One region of the Marinifilum sp. RC60d5 genome, then DNA from elsewhere that is predicted to be linked to it. Evidence: riboswitches for the same ligand, from Rfam matches in the RefSeq annotation. Region 1 holds a riboswitch; each other region holds the start of a gene.
What was found. A riboswitch is a leader RNA that binds a small molecule or an ion and turns the genes downstream of it on or off. The one in region 1 is predicted to bind cobalamin.
Positions count from the first base shown of each region.

Region 2: linked by a shared signal. The riboswitch ahead of ACT3CE_RS08980 (TonB-dependent receptor) and the one ahead of ACT3CE_RS00075 (TonB-dependent receptor) in region 1 are both predicted to bind cobalamin.
Region 3: linked by a shared signal. The riboswitch ahead of ACT3CE_RS06900 (putative transporter) and the one ahead of ACT3CE_RS00075 (TonB-dependent receptor) in region 1 are both predicted to bind cobalamin.
Region 4: linked by a shared signal. The riboswitch ahead of cobI (precorrin-2 C(20)-methyltransferase) and the one ahead of ACT3CE_RS00075 (TonB-dependent receptor) in region 1 are both predicted to bind cobalamin.

Region 1 is NZ_JBQTGK010000001.1:17,624-21,267, forward strand. Features, by position in the region: gene ACT3CE_RS00075 (TonB-dependent receptor) at 1-1,925, opposite strand, end outside; cobalamin riboswitch at 1,995-2,192, opposite strand; gene ACT3CE_RS00080 (YhdH/YhfP family quinone oxidoreductase) at 2,545-3,537, opposite strand.
Region 2 is NZ_JBQTGK010000003.1:345,415-349,058, forward strand. Features, by position in the region: gene ACT3CE_RS08975 (ABC transporter ATP-binding protein) at 3-1,022, shown strand; cobalamin riboswitch at 1,175-1,379, shown strand; gene ACT3CE_RS08980 (TonB-dependent receptor) at 1,506-3,644, shown strand, end outside.
Region 3 is NZ_JBQTGK010000002.1:712,413-716,056, forward strand. Features, by position in the region: gene ACT3CE_RS06900 (putative transporter) at 166-1,821, opposite strand; cobalamin riboswitch at 2,243-2,430, opposite strand; gene ACT3CE_RS06905 (putative quinol monooxygenase) at 2,588-2,902, shown strand; partial or broken gene ACT3CE_RS06910 (acetate uptake transporter) at 3,047-3,550, opposite strand.
Region 4 is NZ_JBQTGK010000002.1:858,648-862,291, forward strand. Features, by position in the region: gene ACT3CE_RS07440 (AMP-binding protein) at 1-135, shown strand, start outside; gene ACT3CE_RS07445 (hypothetical protein) at 245-817, opposite strand; cobalamin riboswitch at 1,026-1,226, shown strand; gene cobI (precorrin-2 C(20)-methyltransferase) at 1,488-2,201, shown strand; gene cobJ (precorrin-3B C(17)-methyltransferase) at 2,208-3,611, shown strand; gene cbiE (precorrin-6y C5,15-methyltransferase (decarboxylating) subunit CbiE) at 3,604-3,644, shown strand, end outside.

The DNA of each region.
Region 1 (3,644 bases):
ACTTCCTGTGTTTTATTTCGGGCATCAACGTAACTATATCCGCCAGCAATCGTAAAATTTTTAAATAAAAACGCGTTAAAAGTCCAGTCTAATCCTATGTTTTGTGCGTTATTAATATTATAGCGAAACTTGGTTTCTTCAATTCCTCTTCTTTTGTAATCGTAAATTGTGGGTATAATTTTATAATCAATCATATCCTTTAATTTATTGATATAAAGGCTTAAACTGGTTCTGAATTTTTTATATTTAAATTCTGAAGAAATTGTATAATAATTAGATTTTTGAGGTTTTAAATCCTTATTCCCCAGATACAAACGATATACTCCCATGCGCTCACTCTCGTAGAAGTAATAAAGTTCTTTTAAAGTCGGACTTTTAAAGCCATTGGCATAAGATATTCGGTGGGTAAAATTTCCTATTTTGTACATAGCTGCAATTTTTGGAGTAGCTATTACACCAAACTGATCGTGATGAATAACACGCACACCACCTACAAAATTTATTTTTTTGGATAGTTTAAATTCATCCTGAAGATAAAATGATAAAGTATAAGCACTAGCATCATTATTTATTAAACGATACTTAGCCTCGAGATCGTCTCCTAAATATTCTAATCCGGAACTTATTGTATTCTCCTTACTCAAATGAAAAACCCCTTTTAACTGAAAAGTAAGATTTGTTTGATCTGAATTTTTAAATCGTTCGCCTGGATAGTACGTTTTTTTTACTACTCCATCTTCTGTTATATAACGCTCGCTGTATTTGTATGGATATTCGTTATAATACTTATAGTTACCAAAATCGAAACTAAAGTTGATAAAATCTTTATTCTTTAACTTATACCTAGCAGCAAGCGAAGCACTTTTATTATTGTAGTAATAGTTATGCATTCTTCCTTTAAACGGGAAATATAGCGTTTTTTCATACCATGAAGCATCGGTACTAAATTTCAAATTCTTATTAATATCGTACTTAAACGACTGACTTACTGTATACGATCGCTTTTTATTAACGGGCATATCATAAGTAGCAACCAAGTAGGGCAAGTCATGATTAGATTCCCATTTGGTATTTATTTTCATATTGTTTAACTGATATCCGTCGTTCTGTTTTCTTGAAAATGTTGTTTTACTCGACAAATTACCCTTATTGTAAGTAAAAGTATTTAACTGTTTCCATTCATTATTTGCACCAAATCGGCTACTGTTTGATATGCTGTATTTTCCTTTTGGGCGTTTGCTTATAATATTAATAACACCAGCAATTGCATCAGATCCATACAAGGTAGAAGAAGCTCCTTTTACAATTTCAATTTGCTCAATATCTTCCGAATTAATTCTGCTTAAATCTACTATTCCTCCTACGCTTCCTGTTAACCTTTTCCCATCTAGTAAAATTAAAACGTAGTCTTCTCCAAGTCCGTTAATTTTAATATCTGTACCCATTGAACTAGGCATAAAATCAACCGAAGATGACAAACTGGAAATGATTTCTTCTACACTTCTACCCGAGATTTCCTGAATACTCTTTCCTGAAATAATCTCAGTTTGCACAGGTACATTATCAAGACGATAGCGTGTTCCTGTACCTGTTACAACAATTGGCGAAAGCAATTCAACTGAAGGCACAAGGCTCACGTTTACAATTTTATGGGAAGTTTTTATTTGTATTTTTTGCTGATAAGGTTTATAACCAATACAAGATATGCACAAATTATAAATACCAGGTTTTAAATGTTCAAAGGAATAAGAACCGTCGGTTTTAGTGTAAGATATTACAGAACTAGACAAATAAACATTTGCATATTCAATAGGCTTATGCGATTCGGAATTACTCACCTTACCCGCTAAACCAAACTCCTGTGCATATAACACACTTGTGCATAAACATAATTGCACCAAGGCAATAATAATTAATCGCATCATCGATAAAATCAAAAAACTGTTGATAATATATGTCTACAGTATTAATCCTATCCCGAGACTAATTACTGACAAAAAAAGCATTGCTTTGTAGGTCTTCTGACTTACTCCTGTTTAATCTGCCTTCCCATCGTATTTATGAACAGTGGCTTTGTAGTATTAAACATTATTGCGGAGCTTACAGCTGCGGGTACAGTTTCGGATTTTCACCGAATTCCCTTTATTGATAAGCATAGAAACTAATCAATCACAAAACTGACACAAAAGTATATAAACTTTTTAAAATTAAAACAGCTACGATAAAATAGTATACCTGTTAAACAACACCCCAAAATAAACGCCTTATTTACTGATAATGGGCATAATAGTATAAAATATCCATTTCAATAACTTTATAGATAGTCTTCCTATTATAAAATTATACTATTGACTAAATGCTTAAGTTGGTAGAATAAATACACGAATTACACAAGAATAAATACTAAATTATTGTTAATTATTACGCATTTTTTTACAAATAACTTACTGATAAAATACAGCTTAATTTATCCGGATAAAACAAAATAGTGCATAAAAAAAGACAACCTGCAGGCTGCCTTTATCATACTATATAATTTATTTTCTACAATTTTACAATTACTCGTCCGCGACTTTTTTTCTCCAACATCAAATCGATATAAGTATCCAATTCTTCCAAACTTGATTCTATAACCTGTTCTTTATTTTTATAAACATTCCAATCGGCTGCCAGTTTATCCCAAACTTTTTGTCTTAATTCCATTGGGCAATTCTGCGAATCGATACCAATTAAGCTAATTCCATTTAATATAAAAGGATAAACGGTCATTGCCAAGTCGCCGGACCCTACATTACCACAAGTCGTCACATTTCCTAATGGTTTACAAGCCTTTAGTAAAGTGTGTAAGGTATTGCCACCAATAACATCAATGGCACCAGCCCACAATGGTCTTAATAGAGGTCTTCCCGATTTATCATCAGTAATATCAGTAGAAATTCTGCTAATAGCTCCTAACTCCTGCAATACTGTCTCCCCCCCTGTTGACTCAAAAGTTGCTGCAATTACTTCAAAACCTATTGATGATAATATACTAATGGCAATACTGCCTACACCACCTAAAGCACCCGTAACCACAACAGATCCCATTTCGGGTTTTTGTCCGGCTGCCAACAAACGATACACCGATAATGCTGCCGTAAATCCGGCTGTTCCATATATCATTGCCTGCTTAAAATCTAACTCTTTGGGCATTGCCACTACCCAGGCTTCGGGCACACGAATATATTCTGCAAATCCGCCATCGGTATTCATACCTAAATCGTAGCTAGTTACAATAACTTTATCGCCAGCTTTAAATTTACCACTTGCCGATGATTCTACCACTCCGGCAGCATCAATTCCCGGGGTATGAGGATAATTTCGTGTTACTCCTTTATTGCCTGTAACTGAAAGTGCATCCTTAAAATTTAAAGAAGAATACTTCACTTTTACAATTACATCTCCAATCGGCAGATCGTCAATTTTCAACTTTTCAATTCGTCTTACAAACTTCCCCTCTTTCTCGTAAATTCGAAGTGCTTTAAATTCTTTATTCATATCAGTTGTATTTTTTATTCTTATCTTGCAACAAAAATAAGTCTATTTAATCTATTAATCAAGAACTTACATTTAAGGCAATTACTAACATTTTGTTCTGATTTACT
Region 2 (3,644 bases), on a different contig from region 1:
TTATGAAAACAGAAAAAAATAACATATTAGAGACAAAGGATCTTTCTATTGGATACAAGCAAGGGAAAAAAAAAGAGCTGTGCTTACTTTCTGATATAAATTTGACCATTCACAGAGGAGAAATGGTTTGTCTTCTTGGACCAAATGGAGCAGGAAAATCGACTTTAATGAGAACCATTGCAGGAATTCAGACTCCATTGGCTGGATATACTTTGGTAGAAGGAACTCCCATTAAGGATAGAAATTTTAAGGAAATAGCTCAACTTCTTAGTATTGTTTTAACCGAACGAATTGATGTAGGAAACCTTACGGTTTACCACATTGTATCATTGGGACGTCATCCGTATACTTCGTGGATGGGAAAATTGTCGCAGCAAGATAATGATAAAATAAAGTGGGCATTAGAGCAAGTTGGTTTGCTGCATTATGCAAATCATTTTGTCAATCAGTTAAGCGATGGAGAGAGGCAAAGGGTGTTGATTGCTAAAGCTTTAGCGCAGGATACACCATTGATAATGCTTGATGAGCCAACAGCTCATCTCGATTTACCTAATCGTGTGGAGATAATGCGTTTGTTGCATCGTTTGGCCAGAGAGACAAATAAAGCGATTCTTCTTTCTACTCACGAATTGGATTTAGCTTTGCAGGCTGCCGATTTAATTTGGTTAATGGCCTTAAATCAGCCAATAAAAGTGGGAGCTCCTGAAGATTTGGTGTTGAATGGAAGTATGGAAGAGACGTTCCATAATAAATCCTTCAATTTTGATAGAAAGACTGGTAATTTTATCATGAACTATCAGAAAAAACAAAATATTCAGCTTATTGGAAACGACGTAATGGGCTTTTGGACACAAAGAGCTTTATCCCGCGAAGGATATTCTGTTACTTGCGAAGAGGTTAAGACTTGTAAGGTAATATTGAAAGAAGAAAAAATGAACTGGGAGCTTGTAATTAATGGACATACGAGTACATGTAACAGTATTAAAGCATTATTATCGCTTCTTCGTAAAAACTACGAGTAAAGTAAATTTGTTTGCCAATATCAAATAAAAATAATTTAGAGTTAGAATGTAAAATAGACTTACTTTAGTTCTTGTTTGTGAGTGTTTTATCCTAGATGTTATATAATAGATTCTAAATTACAAGATTTCTAAACTTGCTTTTGTTTTTTTTATACATTTGCACCGCGATTGGTTCTCTGTAATCTGTTTTTCAGATTGAGATGAAAAGGGAATCCGGTGAGAGTCCGGAGCTGTTCCCGTAGCTGTAAGCTCAGAATAATGCTTTTTTACCACAATGCCACTGTTCCTAACAAACTGGGATGGGAAGGCCGAAAAAGCAGAGTAAGTCAGAAGACCTGCCAATGCAAACCATAAGTCATTACTTTCGGGACAAGAGTAACAGATTAAAGGATTTGTTTTAAAGGCATAGATGTCTATATTTCTTTCTTTTAGTACTCCCTGATTGTTTTGCATAAGTTTATCAATTTTAATTTATTTTCTATTATGAAAAAAACTATTGTAACAGCTTTTGCATTGCTTTCGATTTTCAGTTTTAAAGCTAAAGCTGATGAAAATCCAGAAAATGTAAACGATACAACAACTGTAAAACACTTAAATCTTTCTGAAGTTGAGGTAAATGCATCACGGGTGAATGCAAAAATGAAAGATTTACCGCAAAAAGTAGATGTAATTACTAAGAGAATAATTGAATCTTCGCCGGCAGCTAATATTGCTGATTTATTAAAAGGAAATTCATCAGTTGATATTCAGCAATATTCGGGGATTAATGCTGGTATTGGTATTCGAGGTTTTGCTGCATCAACATCAAGTAAATACGCAATTATTTTAATTAATGGAAAACCTGCAGGAACCGAGAATATTGCAAGTATTGATTTAAATAATGTAGAGAAAGTAGAGATTTTAAAAGGACCTTTTTCATCGCAATATGGTTCTGATGCCATGGGAGGTGTTGTGAATATTGTTACTAAAGAAAGTAATGGAGAAATAGGAGGATCTGTTGGTCTTGAATATGGAAGTTTTCAGACTTCTAAAGCGAATGTTAGCGTAGGAGGATCTATATCCGAGAGTGTAGATTTTGATTTTTCTTATGCTTTCCATAATCAGGGAAAAGATTATAAAGTTGGTGATAATAATCTTTACGATGAGGATTATGCAAAAACCATATTGGATGCTACAACTTATGGTGAGAGAATGGAAAACACTAAATTTCAGAAGCATAGTTTAAATGCTAGACTTGGAATTAAGCTTGCTGAGGATTGGAAATTGAACCTTAACGGATCCTACTATAACGGAAATGATATCGAAACACCAGGTTCTTTTTGGCATGTTTATGGTATGGACTCTAAAGATTTGAAAAGATATACTTTAGGGTTTGACGTAAAAGGACAGGCTGGTATTCATAATCTTACTTTTTCTCCTTATTTCTCAAATCAGGATGAAACAAATAAAGATTTGGATAATGATGCTTATGGTGATACAAAATATACCTATAAGAATTATGGATTTCAGTTGAATGATGCTATTCAGATTAATGATCATACTTTAGCAATTGGGGTTGATAATAATGTTCAAAAATATGAGAGTTTAAATTATACTACCGAAGGTACTTTGGAATCTCCATTTCAACCAGATTATAATAATATTGCAACAGGCATATACTCTCAATTTCAAATGAAATTTTTAGAGGGTAAGTTGAATGCTTCTATAGGTATGCGTGGTGATAATGTAAAGTTTAAAACCAAAGCAAATGAGTTTTTTGGTAACAATTCCAGCTCTGAAGATTATTGGGTGTTTACAAAAAATATCGGTCTAAAGTATAATATTGTTGGAGGATTATCGGTTCATTCTAGTTGGGGTGATGCTTTTCTTGCACCAAGTGCATTCCAAGTAGCTGGTGAGTACGAAACAGCATTTGGTAAAACAGTAGGAAAAGCAAATTTAGACCCAGAAAAATCAAATACCTGGGATTTAGGTTTTGCATTTAAAAACTTTAAAAAAGGAATCAATTTCGATTTTACTTATTTTGATACTCATCATACTGATAAAATTGTAAATGATTATTTAGATAATGGAGATAAAACATTCGCAAATGCTGATAAAGCAGATATGAATGGATTTGAAGTTCTTGCTTCTTATGATTTTGGAGCTTTATCTGATTACGATTATTCTCTTCGTATCTATTTAAATTACACTCATATTATAGATGCAACTGTCGAAAGTAAGCAATTTGATGGATCTTATTTGAAAGATCAAATGTTCTATGTTAGAGATAATAATGCATCTTTTGGAATCGAATTTGATAATTTAAAAGGTTTCTCGACTCGATTAAATGGCAGATATGTTGGTCATCGTTATGAAGATAATTACATGTATGCAGCTGATTATTCGAATTGGCCAAATATTACTAGAGCTCCTATAAATTATAAAGGTGAAGAGGTTAGAGCTAGTTTAATTAACGAAGATGTATTACGCCACCCGGTTTATTATATTTTTGATTATAGTGCAAACTATAATATAAATGATAATTATAGTGTTGGGCTTACAGTAACTAATTTGTTCGATGAAAACTACTCAGAAAAAGACGGATATAATATGCCTGGTCGTGCAATTATAGCCAAAGTA
Region 3 (3,644 bases), on a different contig from region 1:
CTAAGCAAGTCTTTTCTTGAAAATATGTTAAAATGTATCGAGAAATAGTTTTCTATTTAACTATTTTATAGTTGAAAACCCCGCAAAAAGAGAAAACTTTTATGCGGGGTTTATTTGAAAAACAGACCATAATCCTGTCGAGATTATAATCAGGAAAAATATGTTTTAGCTAAACATTAAGACTAAAATTTGCGCAAGTAAAACTCTTAAGAACATTACCAATGGATAAACCGTGGCATAGGCAGTTGATTGAGCCTGAACTGGTGAGATAGAATTTGCAAATTCCAAAGCTGGTGGATCGGTCATTGATCCGGCCAATAATCCGCAAATAGAAAGGTAATTGAGCTTCATTATTCGAGCAATTATTGCAAATGTAATTAAAGGCAGAAACGTAATTGCCATACCATACATCATCCAAATGTATCCTTCGCCCAAAAGTGTTTCTACAAAATGTTTTCCCGATGAAAGTCCTACGCAGGCAAGGAAAAGGACTATGCCAAGTTCTCTAATAAAAAGGTTGGCACTCGGGGTCATATAAAAATCGAGTTTTCCAATTCGTCCGGTATGGCCTAAAATTAATGCAACAAGAAGTGGTCCGCCAGCTAATCCTAATTTTGCAGGAGCAGGTAATCCTGGAATTTGAAAGGGAATGAGTCCGATTATGATTCCAAATAATATCCCCATAAAAATGGGTAAAATGTTAGGGTGAGAAAGATCTTTAACCGAGTTACCTAAAAGTTTAGCTACTTCGGGTAATGCAGTTTTTTCACCAACAATTCTTACTGTATCCCCAAATTCGATACTGTCTTCTTCGGTAGGTACTAGTTCTGTACTATTTCGGTAAATACGGGTAATGTTAACAGGAAAACGTCTTGAAATACCAATTTGCTTGATACTTTTTCCGGTTATTTTTTTATTGGTAATAACGACTTGTTGCATTGCCATTCGACCAGTGATTCCTAAATTTTTGGTTGGTTTAATTTTACCAAGATTTAGTTCAATATTATCAAAATTAGCTTGGGTAGAAACTCCAAATAGTTTGTCGCCCGATTGCAATACCAGTTCGGCATCAGGAGGGAGAAATTCGCCATTTCTTTTAATTCTTGATAGAACAAAATCCTTATTACAGGTACTCATTAAAAAGGCAATATTTCTGCCAAATAGATTCTGGTTGCTTATTTCTATATTTATGGCAATTGGATTTCCATCTAAACCTGTTATCTCTTTACGATATTGTTCCTCTTCTTTTTTAATATTTATTTTGTAGAATATACGAAGTAGAATCATACTAATAATTATCCCGAATATCCCGAAAGGATAGGCTACAGCATATCCCATGCCCACAACTTCGGTGTTTTGAGGCATGTTAAGAACATCGGTAATGGTTTGTTGGGCAGCACCTAAAGCTGGGGTGTTGGTAACAGCACCACACATAACACCTGTAATAACCGATACCGGAACATTAAAAATGTACTTAATAGCTATGGCAGTACAAAATCCCATAAGTACAATTCCTGAGGCAAGCATATTAATACGTAAACCATTTTTTTTGAGAGAAGGAATAAATCGGGGGCCAACTTCTAAACCAATAGAATAGACGAATAGGATTAATCCAAATTCCTTAATAAAGTGGATAACATGAGGATCGGTAACCGCTCCTAGGTGGCCAATTAATAATCCTGAAAATAGTATACCGGCAATGCCCAGTTTAATTTTGAAAAATTTAATCTTCCCAATTAAAATACCTAACACAGCAACCATACAAATAATGATAATGGAAGATGCTGTACTGGGTTTTGTGAGTAAATCTAAAAAATGCATGTAGAGTATTGATTTATTTAGGTTAAATGATTACGGAGTGGTTAAAAAGAACTTTGTGTTTGACAATTAGATAATTCTATTTGTGATACCAAATGCTTAGGGAACTTATTTTTTATAAAAATAATTATAGGTTTTGTAATTAACAAAATGCAAATCTTGTTTTAGCCTTAGTACCTAGTTGCAGATTAGTATTTGTTTATGACGAAGAATCGGTCGTAGTAGTCCTTATAAAAATAGGGTTAATTTTAGCTTTAATTTGGAATGAAAACTTCATAACGCGGGAAGTTTGTTTTGCAACTTTCATAACTTTATTTAATTGAGTTACGATCGAGAGCTTTGCGCAAAAATGTAAAGCAGGCGAAAGAATAGGCTATTAAGCGAATATTTTTGCCGATTTATACTTTATAGCGCGAAAGTTCAATCTAAATTTAAAAATAAGACAGGTTTCCTGGCTTTCCTATTTACAGGGCCTTCCCATTTCATATTTCGAAACAGTGGCATCAATCCTATAAACATATATTTGGAATTACAGTTGCGCGTCAGCTCATGATTTTCACATGATTCCCTTTTAATTCTCTTTTACGAAAAATCCTATTTGTTTGTCGCCGCAAAGATTCGAAATTTTTTTTGAACAAAGCAAATGTTTTGTGATAAATTAAAACATAAAAATTATTGTAACGCTTTAATGCCGATGAATAAAAAAATAGGGGTTTGATAAAAAATTCTTATGTTTGATATTCATAGGAATCCTTTTAAAATTGAACAGATGGAAATAAAAAAAAATGAAACACAACTAGTGTGTATTGCTAAATTTATAGCTAAAGATGGAGAAGTTGAGCAGTTAATTGAAAATTTGCATGCTTTAATTCCATATACTCTGCAAGAAGGAGGATGTATTCGTTATGAATTAAATCAGTGTATTGAAAATCCTAATAGAATTACATTTATTGAGAAGTGGTATAATAAGGAAACTTTCGATGCTCATAATGGTTCATCTTATATTCAGGAGTTTTTTAACGAAGGAAATCCATATCATGTTAAAGAGTTTGAGGTTAGCTTGCACAAGGAGCTGTTGGCCTAGTTAAACTCTAATAATTTTGTATTATAGAATAATTCAAGTTTTTTTTAATAGAAAGAGGCAAACCGATCTGATTTGAGATTTATCGGTTTGCCTCTTTTTATATCACTAAACTTTTACTCGTTAAGAGCAAAGAAAAAGTAATTTTTATTTTCCAGATTTAATCCAGGGTTTTCCAACTTTTAAAATTGTACGACCTGCAACATCGTTAATAATAATTGCTGCCATCATGTACCAGGCGCAAAGGGCACAAATAATTAACTCATATCCTGCAACAAGGTTTAAAAATGGAAATCCGAAGTGTCCTAAATCCAAAAGAATAAAGCCAATTACCAAAGTGGTAAAAGTTGTTGCCATTGCGGTATGAATAAAGAAAGAAGCTACCCATAAGATTAGGGTAAATAAAGTCCAGGCAACTAAATAGTATCCTACATCAGTGGTACTCGATTTATACAATCCAAAGTAGTTAAGCATCCAGATAACTCCTAAACCAATCCAAAAAGATCCGTAAGCCGAAAAAGCTGCAAAGCCAAAATTATTTCCATTTTTGTGCTCTAACATTCCTGCCATTAATTGTGCTAGTCCGCCAAATACAAATCCCATCGCCACAACCGGGCCTAATCCGCACAAACCAATGTTGTGCAATTGTAATAATAGGGTTGTTCATCCAAACCCTCCCAATCCAACAACAGCCGGATTACCTAATTTTACGTTACTCATCGCTAATTTATTTTTCCTGATTCAG
Region 4 (3,644 bases), on a different contig from region 1:
GATTTAATTAAGGAATTACAGATTTATGTGAATTCCCGTGTTAATAAATTTTCGCAGGTTCAAATGGTGGTTGCGCAGGTTGATCCTTTTCAAAAAACCGCAACTCATAAAATAAAACGATTTTTATATCTATAAAAATACAAACAAAAGAGGTTGATAATTTATCAACCTCTTTTGTTTGTAAAGGGCACCATTTTTAAATCAAATTATCCCTGATAAGTTAAATTTTTACAGATATATTTTTTTACTCATCTAAAGACCAACTGTAGATTAAAGAGGCATCTCCCGTAAAATCTTTTTCTCGGTCAATTTCTGTTTGACTTTCAAATTCATCTCCAAAACGTTCAAAAGCACTCACAAAGCCAAAATCTCTATCAGGAATATCATTTAATATCTTCCCAATCATCGAAACGGATTTTTTTGATATTATTAACCATGGAACTGTAGCAGCTCCAACAATATCGGTCACGATTCCGAAAGCATCACCCGCAATACCACTTTCAATTTCTTTTAAAATGGCTCCCAGGTCTCTTTGTGATTTTCGGGTGTGTCTAAGATAGATATGAACATTCAATTCTCTATCGGCAGGCATTTCCCTGCTTAAAATAAATAATCCCTCCGAACCCAGGTCCTGAGTGTCAAAGAAGTATTCATTTTCGTGTCTTTTACTTAGCTTAAATGGTTCTTGAGGAATTGTACTTACCATCATTTTATCTTGCTCTGTTGGATGATCAGCAACAATAATAAAGTATAATTTCCAGTTTTTTTTGGGGCGGTAAATCCTGATTCCGTCAATTTCAAGTCTTATTCTACTCATAGTATTAGTATTTAACGTATTATAAATATATAAAATGTTTTTCATTTGTTTATTGTTAATATGTATTAAGTAATTTAATATGTTCTCGGACAGATATTAAGAGTTTGTTTTCTGATAAGACTAAGATATTCAGTCTGATAAGTTTTTTGCTAAATATGGGAGGTATTTTGTTTGGGATCAGGTCAATAATTCTCAAATTAAAAATCATACATTTGTTGTGTGATTTGGCAATATCAGATTGTAAGATCTGTTATTAAAGAGGGAATTCGGTTGAAGTCCGGAACTGTACCCGCAGCTGTAATCTCTATACCAAACTCTACTGTATTATGTCACTGTATCTCATGAGAGATATGGGAAGGCGCAGCAAGAGGGAGAGAGTCAGAAAACCTGCCTTATAAATTGTTGTTTAATCGATACTTTCGGGAATAAAAGTAGGATTATAAGAAAATAAATGTGTCCACGCTTGTGGAACATGCTGATTTTAGCAAAACAAACACCAGTTTTGTTGATATTGCTAAAACAACAGCTGAATTTCTTTTTGATCTGTCATAATTCTTTTTTCGCTTAAATTTCAATTCAACTTAATTAAAATATAAAGACAATTTTTTGTTTGCTTATACATAAACTGTTGTTTAACAGATATGTATCTTCAAGCTGAATAGTAAAAGATATGATTGAACAAAAAGGGAAGGTTATTGGAGTTGCTCTTGGTCCGGGAGATCCTGATTTAATTACAATAAAAGCTTTAAAATGCTTGCAAAGTGCAGAGAAAATTTATTTTCCGGCTACTACAGGTCCAAAAGGAGAAATAAGTAGTTTTTCTTTGCTGATTTTAAAACAATTAAATTTGGAAGAATCCAGGTTTGTGCCTGTAAATGTTCCAATGAGCAAGGATAGAACACTTGCCGAAAAAGCTTATTCAGATTTATACCTTAAAATAGAACAGGATGTAAAAGTCGGTAAACAGGTTGCTGTTGTAAGCGAAGGAGACATTTCTTTTTTTAGTACATTTTCATATTTGTTAAATGATTTAAATAAGAATCAAATAAATTTTGAAATGATTCCGGGAGTACCTGCCTTTATTTTAGGTGGTTCGATAGGGAAATTACCTCTTGTCACCTTGCAGGATAAGCTAACAGTAGCTCCTGATATTAAGAATGAAGAAGAGTTAAAGTTTTTATTAAAACAAAATGAGACTCTTGTTTTAATGAAAATGTCGAAAATTCGCGATTGGATTAAAGAATATATCGAACAAAATAAATTTCAGTTTTTTTACGGCGAATATTTGGGAACTAAAAAACAGTATACTTGTAAGGATATTGATAGTTTGAGAGACAGAAAGATTCCTTACTTCGCCATTTTAATTTTTTACGGAAACAAATAAAATATCATGCCAAATACTTTAGGAAAAATTACTGTTGCAGGATTAGGACCAGGAAGTCCTGAAATGTTTTTAAATCCGGCCATTGATGCAATAAGAGATGCTGATGTAGTAATCGGTTATAAATATTATTTTAGGTTTATAGAAAGTTTTTTAAAAGAAGGAACTGAGTGCATGGATACTGGAATGAGACAGGAAGTGCAACGTGCAGAAAAGGCTTTTGAATTAGCAGAACAAGGGAAAGATGTGGTGGTTATAAGTTCTGGTGATGCCGGAATTTATGGAATGGCATCTTTGGTATTCGAAATGGCGGAGAAAACAGAATCGAAAGTGGAATTAAATGTGATTCCCGGAATTTCGGCATTTCAGGCAGCTGCTGCTAAATTAGGCGCTCCTTTAAGTCATGATTTAGTATTGCTTTCTCTTTCGGATTTACTTACTGATTTTACGTTGATAGAAAAGCGCATGAAAGCCGCTGCTATGGGCGATTTTGTGACTGCAATCTACAATCCTAAAAGTAAAAAAAGATACTGGCAATTGTATCGTCTTAGAGAGTTGTTTTTAGAAGAGAGAGATGGCACAACACCTGTGGCAATAGTTCGACAGGCAGCTCGTGAAGAAGAAGAAATAACCTTAACTAATTTGCAAGATTTTGATCCTGAAATTGTAGATATGTTCTCTGTTGTTATCATTGGAAATTCGCAGAGTTATATTTCCGGAGATCGATTTATTACGCCGCGAGGTTACTACAGTAAAGAAAAGCAAAATGGCCGTCCGGGACCATTAATTATGCAGGAAAGTTTTAGAACAATTGCGGCAGAATTAAAAGGAATGGATTTGCCATTAGAAACAAAATGGATGCTTCTGCATTGTATACACACATCAGCAGATTTTGAGTTGGCTAAAATTCTTAAGGTTCAAAATAATGCAGCGCCAAAATTGAACGAATATCTTCAAAAAGGAGGAGTAATAATTACCGATGTAACCATGGCAAAATCGGGTATTCGTAAGAAAACCTGCGAGCGTTTAGGTATTGAGGTAAAATGTTACTTGCATGATCCACGAACTATGGATTTGGCCGAAAAGCATGGAATAACACGTACACAAGCAGGAATTCGATTGGCAGTAGAAGAACACCCCGATGCATTGTATGTATTTGGTAATGCACCAACAGCTTTAATTGAGTTGACAGATTTAATGCGTAGTAAAAATATACAACCTGCAGGAGTAATAGCAGCACCAGTAGGATTTGTAAATGTGAAAGAATCGAAACACAGAGTAAAAAGTTTTAAAAATCTAGCGGCAGTTATTATCGATGGTCGAAAAGGAGGATCTACACTGGCAGCGACTATTGTAAATGCTATTTTGAGTTTAGAAGATGCTTACGATTTAAAACCTGGAAGAGATGTATAATTTCTACATTATTGGCATACCCGATAAAATGGA